DNA from 2 places in the Amycolatopsis balhimycina FH 1894 genome. Region 2 is predicted to be linked to the other one. Evidence: riboswitches for the same ligand, from Rfam matches in the RefSeq annotation. Region 2 holds a riboswitch; the other holds the start of a gene.
The links. Region 2 has a riboswitch for glycine ahead of gcvP (aminomethyl-transferring glycine dehydrogenase). Riboswitches for the same ligand answer to the same signal wherever they lie in the genome.
Positions count from the first base shown of each region.

Region 1: another riboswitch for glycine. It lies ahead of gcvP (aminomethyl-transferring glycine dehydrogenase); the one in region 2 lies ahead of gcvP (aminomethyl-transferring glycine dehydrogenase).

Region 1 is NZ_KB913037.1:577,332-581,743, forward strand. It holds gene gcvP (aminomethyl-transferring glycine dehydrogenase) at 1-2,209, opposite strand, end outside; glycine riboswitch at 2,384-2,482, opposite strand; gene A3CE_RS0101790 (MerR family transcriptional regulator) at 2,525-3,103, opposite strand; gene A3CE_RS0101795 (TetR/AcrR family transcriptional regulator) at 3,405-4,016, shown strand; gene trxA (thioredoxin) at 4,013-4,342, opposite strand; gene A3CE_RS0101805 (MerR family transcriptional regulator) at 4,354-4,412, opposite strand, start outside.
Region 2 is NZ_KB913037.1:7,131,304-7,135,715, forward strand. It holds gene A3CE_RS0132720 (3-oxoacyl-ACP reductase) at 1-742, shown strand, start outside; gene A3CE_RS0132725 (hypothetical protein) at 739-930, opposite strand; gene A3CE_RS0132730 (helix-turn-helix domain-containing protein) at 1,002-2,300, shown strand; glycine riboswitch at 2,459-2,552, shown strand; gene gcvP (aminomethyl-transferring glycine dehydrogenase) at 2,707-4,412, shown strand, end outside.

The sequences.
Region 1 (4,412 bases), 6.6 Mb from region 2:
GGTTCGGCAGGAACGGCGCGAGGTGCGCGCGGACCCCGATCGGGCCGACGCCGGGCCCGCCGCCCCCGTGCGGGATGCAGAACGTCTTGTGCAGGTTGAGGTGCGAGACGTCGGCGCCGAACCGGCCGTACTGGGCGACGCCGATCAACGCGTTCAGGTTGGCGCCGTCGACGTACACCTGGCCGCCCGCGTCGTGCACCGCCGCGCACACCTCGCCGACGGTGTCTTCGTAGACACCGTGCGTCGACGGGTACGTGAGCATGATCGCGGCGAGATCGGCCCGGTGCTCGTCCACTGTGGACCGCAGGTGGGCGAGGTCGATGTCGCCACGGTCGTCGCAGCGGACGACGACCACGCGCATACCCGCCATCACGGCGCTGGCGGCGTTCGTGCCGTGCGCGCTGGCCGGGATCAGGCAGACGTCGCGCGCGTCCTCACCCCGGGACAGGTGGTAGGCGCGGATGGCCAGCAGGCCCGCGAACTCGCCCTGGCTGCCGGCGTTGGGCTGCAGGGAAACCGCGTCGTAGCCGGTGATCCGCGCGAGCCAGGCACTCAGGTCGGCGGCCACCGCCAGGAGCCCGGCGGCGTCCTCGGCGGGCGCGAACGGGTGCAGCCCGGCGAACTCCGGCCAGGTGACCGGCTCCATTTCGGCGGTGGCGTTGAGTTTCATGGTGCACGAGCCGAGCGGGATCATGCTGCGGTCGAGCGCGACGTCCTTGTCCGACAACGCACGCAGGTAGCGCAGCATCGCGGTTTCCGAGCGGTGCGCGTGGAACACCGGGTGCGCGAGATAGCCGCTCGTGCGCCGCAAGGGCGGCGGGAGCGCGTCCGCGGTGTCCGCGTCGAGTCCGTCCACATCGGACACCGAGACGCCGAACGCCTTCCACACGCACGAAAGCCGTTCGCGGGTGGTCGTCTCGTCGCAGGCGATGCCGACGTGGTCGTCGTCGATCCGGCGCAGGGAGACGCCGAGGTCGCGGGCCGCCGCGACGACCGCGTCCGCGCGGCCGGGCACCGCCGCGGCGACGGTGTCGAAGAACTCGCCGTGCACGACGTCGACCCCGCCCTCGGCGAGGCCGGCGGCCAGCACGGTGGCCATCCGGTGGGCCCGCAGCGCGATCGCGCGCAGCCCTTCGGGCCCGTGGTACACGGCGTACATCGACGCCATCACCGCGAGCAGGACCTGCGCGGTGCAGATGTTCGAGGTCGCCTTCTCGCGGCGGATGTGCTGTTCGCGGGTCTGCAGGGCGAGCCGGTACGCGGGCGTGCCGTCGGCGTCCTTCGACACGCCGACCAGCCGGCCGGGCAGCTGCCGTTCGAGTCCCTTCCGCACGGCGAGGTACGCCGCGTGCGGGCCGCCGAAGCCGAGCGGGACGCCGAACCGCTGCGTCGATCCGACGGCGACGTCGGCACCGAGCTCGCCCGGCGGCCGCAGCAGGGTCAGCGCGAGGGGGTCGGCGGCGACGATCACCGCCGCGCCGTGCTTCTTGGCCTCGCCGATGGTGAGGTCGAGCTCCCGCACCGCACCGGACGCGCCCGGGTAGGACAGGAGCACGCCGAAGAAGTCGCCGCCGAGCCCGAGTCCGGTCAGCCCCTGGGAGAGGTCCTCGACGACCAGTTCGATCCCGAGCGGCTCGGCGCGTGTCCGGAGCACGGCGAGGGTCTGCGGCAGGGTGTCCTCGTCCACGACGAAGCGGTGCGACTTCGCCCGCCCGGCCCGGCGCACCAGCGTCATCGCCTCGGCGGCCGCGGTGGCCTCGTCGAGCAGGGAGGCGTTGGCGACCGGCAGCCCGGTGAGGTCGGCGACCATGGTCTGGAAGTTGAGCAGCGCTTCGAGGCGCCCCTGCGAAATCTCGGGTTGGTAGGGCGTGTAGGCGGTGTACCAGGCGGGGTTTTCGAGGACGTTCCGCCGGATCACGGGCGGGGTGACGGTGTCGTGGTACCCGAGCCCGATCATCGAGGCGGTCAGCCGGTTGCGCGAGGCCAGCTCGCGAAGTTCGGCGAGGGCCTGAGCTTCACTGGCGGGCGGAGGCAGCTCGAGCGGCTCGGCGGACTGCCGCAGCGACGACGGCACGGCCCGCTCGGCGAGTTCGTCGAGGGAAGCGACGCCGATGACGTCGAGGATGTGCCGCAGGTCGTCCGAACCGGGCCCGATGTGCCGGTCGAGGAAGGGAATCCCCTGTTCCAGCGAGGCAAGCGTCAGTTCCACGATGGCCTCCTGGGGACAGCGGTGCCGGACCGGGACGGCGATGTCCTGGTCCTCCCCACTCTGTCCGTACCTCCTTATGGAGGCGCCTGAGAGTTTCGCCCGCAGGTTGAGCCGGGCTTGCACCGTCGGCGGGGCCGTCAGGTGGTGACCTGACGACCCGCTTTCCAGAGGCGTCTCGTCCGCGCGGTCCAGGGTGCCTGAGAGGTTCCGGGGAGGACTTGCTCCTTCGGCGCCGAGCTCACTATGAGGCTCGGTCTCTCCCGCGCGGATTCGTCGACCGCAGGGAAAACCTTACCCCGTCTGCCGTAGCGGTGATCAACCGGTCTTGCGGGCGTTGCGGCGCTGGGTGAGTTCGTCCGGTTCGTGCGTCTCGACGATGCCGCCGTCGGCGCGTTCGGCTTGGAACTCGTGGATGGTTCCGCTGATTTCCTGCATCGCCCCGCTGACCGCGATGCCGAAGACGCCCTGTCCGCCCTGGAGCAGGTCGACGATCTCCTCCGGCGAGGTGCACTCGTAGACGGTGGTGCCGTCGGAGAAGAGCGTCACGCGCGCGAGGTCGCGGACGCCGCGGAGGCGCAGGTGGTCGACGGCGACCCGGATGTTCTGGAGGGAGACCCCGGTGTCGAGCAGCCGCTTGACCACCTTGAGCACCAGGATGTCCTTGAACGAGTACAGCCGCTGCGAGCCGGAGCCGTGCGCGGTGCGGATGCTGGGCGCGACCAGCTTCGTCCGGGCCCAGTAGTCGAGCTGACGGTAGGTGATCCCGGCGATCTGGCACGCGGCCGGGCCGCGGTAGCCCACCAGCTCGTCGGGCAGCGAGTCGTCGGGGAACAGTTCTCCCTGCTCACCAGTCGCGACCTCGACAGGCTGCTTCTCGGAACCAGCCTCGACCACGCAAGCCTCCCCTCGCCCGACCTGGCGGCCGGCGAATGACAGCCGGACGGTCCCAGGAGCGGGACCCACCGGAGATCAACCGCCACGATCCGGCCCCAGACCGTGAATCACACCGTGGCGATTTACCTCCTCCGACGGTAAGCGCCCGGACAGTGCCGGTCAACGCGACGCGCGGCAAGCCTCAACGGTCGGATGAGCCTTTGAGCCGTTCGCCGTACCCCGATCACCGTCCGGCCAAACTCGGTGGACACGTTTTACTCAGCCGTGTTAATTTTTACTCATGCGAGTAAACCCGGACCTCATGGCCGAAATGGGCCTCAGCGTCACCGAAGCCGCGCGCCGCGCGCAGATCGTCGGCGCGACCATCGGCGTCCTCGCCGACCTGGGCTACCGGCGCACCACGTTCGCCAAGATCAAGGAGCGCGCCGGGCTCAGCAGCACCCGGCTGATCTCCTACCACTTCACGAACAAGGCCGGCCTGATGCAGGCCGTGCTGAGCACGGTCGTCGAGACGAAGCACCAGTTCCTCACCGAACGCACCGGCGGCGAGCTCGACCCCGCCGACCGCCCCGGCTACCTGCGGGCGCACATCGAGACGTCGATCGCGTTCCTGCGCGCGTACCCGGAATGCGTCCGGGCCCTGACCGAGCTGGCCGCCAACGCCGACGACGCCGACGGCTGGGTGATGACGAAGGTGCTGGTCGACGACCTGCGCGTGCACGGCCTGGCCCGCCAGCTCAAGCAAGGCCAGGCCGAGGGCGTGTTCGGCGAGTTCACGCCCGAGGTGATGGCGATGTCCATCGCCCAGGCCGTCGACGGCGTCGCCGCGGCCTACGCGGCCGACCCTTCGTTGGACGTCGAAACGTACGGCCGCGAGATCGCCGAGACCTTCGTCAAGGCGACCGCGCCTTAGCGGGCTTGGTCGAGGCGTTCCTCGATGCGGGCCTTCGGGAACGCGCCGACGATCGTCGTCACGGGCTCGCCGTTCCGGAAGAGGATCATCGTCGGCAGGGACATGACCTGGTACGCCCGGGTCGTCTCCGGGTTCTCGTCGGCGTTGATCTTCCGGACGGACAGGGCGCCGGCGCGCTCGACGGCCAGCTGCGCCAGCACCGGGCCGACCATCCGGCAGGGCCCGCACCAGGTGGCCCAGAACTCGACCAGCACGGGCAGGTCGCTGCCGAGGACCTCGGCGGCGAACGTCGCATCGGTGACTTCGGAAACGGCGACAGCGGTCATGGCGGGCTCCTTCACGGGCGCGGGGATTCGGGCACGACACACGGATCGGGCGCCTGCCGGGTGAGGGCGC
Region 2 (4,412 bases):
CGCGGTCATCACCGGCGGCGCGAGCGGCATCGGGCTCGCCTCGGCCCGCCGCCTGGCGAGCGAAGGCGCGAAGGTCGTCATCGCCGACCTGTCGCCGGTCGAGGGCAAGGCGGTCGCCGACGAGATCGGCGGCGCGTTCGTCCAGACCGACGTCACCGACGCCGAGCAGGTGGAGAACCTGTTCCACACCACGGTCGAGCAGTTCGGCTCGGTCGACGTCGCGTTCAACAACGCCGGAATCTCCCCGCCCGAAGACGACTCCATCCTCACCACCGGCATCGAGGCCTGGGAGAAGGTCCAGCGGGTCAACCTGACCTCGGTCTACCTGTGCTGCAAGGCCGTCCTGCCGCACATGCAGCGCCAGGGCCGGGGCTCGATCATCAACACGGCGTCGTTCGTCGCGGTGATGGGCGCGGCGACGTCGCAGATCTCCTACACCGCGTCCAAAGGCGGCGTGCTCGCGATGAGCCGCGAGCTCGGCGTGCAGTTCGCGCGGGAGAACATCCGCGTCAACGCGCTGTGCCCGGGACCGGTGAACACCCCGCTGCTCAAGGAGCTGTTCGCCAAGGACCCGGAACGCGCCGCGCGGCGGCTGGTGCACGTGCCGGTCGGCCGGTTCGCCGAGCCGGCGGAGATCGCGGCCGCGGTCGCCTTCCTGGCCAGCGACGACGCCAGCTTCATCACGGCGTCGCAGTTCCTCGTCGACGGCGGTATCTCCGGCGCGTACGTCACCCCGCTCTAACGGCGCGTCTTGACGCCGTAGACCTCCCTCAGGAACTTCCAGGCGGCGTTGAGCCGCTTGCGTTCTTCCGAGAGGAGCGCTTCACGGCGGCGGAGCACCCGGGTGGCGACTTCGGAGGCCAGGAAGGCGCCGGCGGCGAAGGTCAGCACGCCGACGATCAGGGTCAGGGCGACGATGGTGGTGGTCATGGTCACAGCGTCGGGCGCTCGTGGGCGATTCGTCCCTGCGCAAAGCTAGCCGGTTTCGTTAGCTTTGTGAGGTGACGCACTGGCGCGCCGACGAGTGGGCGGAAGCGGTCCGGGCCGGCATCCGGGCGCGGGGGCTGTCCCTCGACGAGGCCGCGCGCCGCATCGGCGTGCCGACGTCGACGCTGCGCAGCTGGATCGAGCACCGGCACGCGCCGAAGGTGACCGTCTTCGACCACTGGGCCCAGCTCGCCGAGGTGACCGGCCTCGGCGAGGCCGAGCTGCTGCGCGTCGCCGGGGTGCTGCCCGGCTCGCTGGCGTCACCGGTGCACGTCGCGCAGGCGGCGAAGGCGCTGCGGGAGGGCATCGACCAGGCCGGGCAGTTCCTCCGCCAGGCCACCGTGCTGGTCTACTCCTCGCCCGGCACGCAGGTGGCGAACGCCATCGCCGCGTCGCCGATCGACTGGGAGATCCGGATCCGGTCGGCCACCCGCGGCGACGAGATCCGCATCACCTACCACCACTACGTCGGGATCGTGGCGCCGCGGGACCTGCCCTACGACGACGCCGAGGTGCGCCGCATCATCGAGCACGATGTCCTCGGCGAGCTGTGGCGGCCGCTGGGGCTGTACTGGCGGGTCGCCGAGGTGCACGACTGGCACGAGCCGCCCCGGCTGGTGATCCAGGTGCCCGAGCAGGAGGCGACGCGGCCGCCGTCGCCTTCGCCGATCGTTGCCGCACCGCCGGTGGTGGTGCTGTCGCCGATCTGGGGATACGGCGAGCTGCTGGCGTCGCTGGTCGCCGACGGCCTCGGGTTCGGCAACGTCGACTTCCGCTACTTCGGCCTCCCCGACGCGATGGCCGACCGGGTCCGGATCACCGCGCGGGAGCTGGCCGAGCCCGCGCCGCGGCTGGTGCACTCGGTCCCGCCGATCATGCTGCTGCACGGCCTGGCCGTGCCCGACCTGACCGGGCGGCTCCCGGTCGTGGTCCGCTACGGGCCCCGCATGCGCGCCCGCGCGGCGCGGATCTACCGCGAGGCGCTGCTCGAAGCGGGGTTCGCCGACGCCTTGGCCGGCGCACGCGCGATCGAGGAGGCGGTCTCGGCCGGGCTCCCGCCAGGCTGCGCGTACTACGAAGTGACGCTCGCCGACGAGGACGTCTTCGACGGCGACCGTCCTTCGCTGGACCGGCTCAACGACTCGGTGGCGTGGCACGCGGAGCAGATCGTCGAGCAGGTCCTGCTGGGCGCGGGGCACCCGCCGGTGCCTCTGGGCGGCCCGTTGAAACGCCTGGTCCTGCCCTCCGGCCGGGTCCGCCGCCCACCGCCGCTGGCCGGCCAGGTCGTCCGCCGGGTCGCCGGAACGTCATGAACGACCCTTTCCTGTCGTCCGGCGTCATGAACGAGTCGTTCATGACGTCCGGAGCAGGGTCGAGAGCCGGTCGAGGGGGGTGTGGTGTTGGCCGGGTGAGGTGGACGGACCTCGGAAGCGGCGGGTACCGTAGCCCGCACAACTGCAGATCGGGCCGTCGAGCCGAGGCGGGAGAGCCCTCACGAACGTGGTGGGGCACCGAAGGAGCAAACTCCCCGGAATCTCTCAGGTACCCGCTACCGCTTCGCGCGAGGCCACTCTGGAAAGCAGGCGCACCCGCGTCTCACCCAAGGTGAAAGCCGCACTGTGTCTTCTCCCAGCAGCGCGGTGAAACTCTCAGGTGCCATGACAGAGGGGGAGTTCCCAGCGCACCGTTGTGCCCGGTGCCCGGCCCGAGGAGCTCCCGATCACTTCTACGCAGTTCGACGCCCGCCACATCGGCCCGTCCGAGGCCGAACGCGCGAAGATGCTGGCCGAGTGCGGTTACGGCAGCCTGGACGCCCTCGTCGGCGCCGCCGTGCCGAGCGCCATCCGCGCCACCCGTGACCTGCGGCTCCCGCCCGCCGCGTCCGAAGAGGAGGCCACCGCGGAGCTGCGTGCCCTCGCCGCGCGCAACCGCCCGATGACGCAGATGATCGGCCTCGGCTACTCCGACACCGTGACGCCCGGCGTCATCCGCCGCAACGTCCTCGAGAACCCGGCCTGGTACACGGCGTACACGCCCTACCAGCCGGAAATCTCCCAGGGACGGCTCGAAGCGCTCCTCAACTTCCAGACCATGGTCGCCGACCTGACCGGCCTGGCCACCGCGAACGCGTCCCTGCTCGACGAGTCGACCGCCGTCGCCGAGGCCGTCACGCTGATGCGCCGCGCGTCCAAGTCGAAGTCGAACAAGGTCGTGCTCGACGCCGAGTGCCTGCCGCAGACCATCGCCGTGGTGCGGACGCGCGTCGAAGCCCTGGGCATCGAGGTCGAGGTCCGCGACCTGCTGACCGGCCTGCCGGACGAGTTCTTCGGCGTCGTCGTCCAGTACCCCGGCGCGTCCGGTGTGCTGCGTGGCCGCGGTTTCTACCAGGCGATTTCGGAGTCGGCGAAGGCCGCGGGCGCGTTGTACACCGTCGCCGCCGACCTCCTCGCGCTGACGCTGATCACCTCGCCCGGCGAGTTCGGCGCCGACGTCGCCGCGGGGTCCACCCAGCGCTTCGGCGTCCCGCTCGGCTACGGCGGTCCGCACGCCGGGTACATGGCCGTCCGGGCCGGGCTCGAGCGGTCGCTGCCCGGGCGCCTGGTCGGCGTTTCGGTCGACGCCGACGGCAACCCGGCCTATCGGCTGGCGCTGCAGACGCGTGAGCAGCACATCCGCCGCGAGAAGGCGACGTCCAACATCTGCACCGCGCAGGTCCTCCCGGCCGTGCTCGCCGCGATGTACGCGGTCTACCACGGTCCCGACGGCCTGAAGAAGATCGCCCAGCGCGTCCACGGCCTCGCCGCGGGCTTCGCCGACGCGCTGCGCAAGACCGGCGTCGAGGTCGTCCACGAGTCCTTCTTCGACACCGTCGTCGCGCACGTGCCCGGCCAGGCCGCCGAGGTCCACGCGGCCGCCCGCGAAGCCGGGATCAACCTCGGTCACGTCGACGCCGACCACGTGCGCGTCGCCTTCGACGAGGTCAGCACCCCGGCGATCACCGCGAAGGTCCTGCGCGCGTTCGGTGTCGAGGACGAGGTCACCGACGGCGTCGCGCTGCCGAACGGCCTGGCCCGCGAGAGCGGCTTCATGGGCCACGAGGTCTTCGGTACCCACCGCTCCGAGACGGCGATGCTGCGCTACCTGCGCCGTCTGTCCGACCAGGACTACGCGCTCGACCGCGGCATGATCCCGCTCGGCTCCTGCACGATGAAGCTCAACGCCACCACCGAGATGGAGCCGATCAGCTGGCGCGAGTTCGCCGGCATCCACCCGTTCGCGCCGGCCGAAGACGCTTCGGGCTACCACACGCTCGTGGGGCAGCTCGCGGAGTGGCTGGCCGAGGTCACCGGTTACGACAAGGTGTCGCTGCAGCCCAACGCGGGCAGCCAGGGCGAACTCGCCGGGCTCCTGGCCATCCGCGCGTA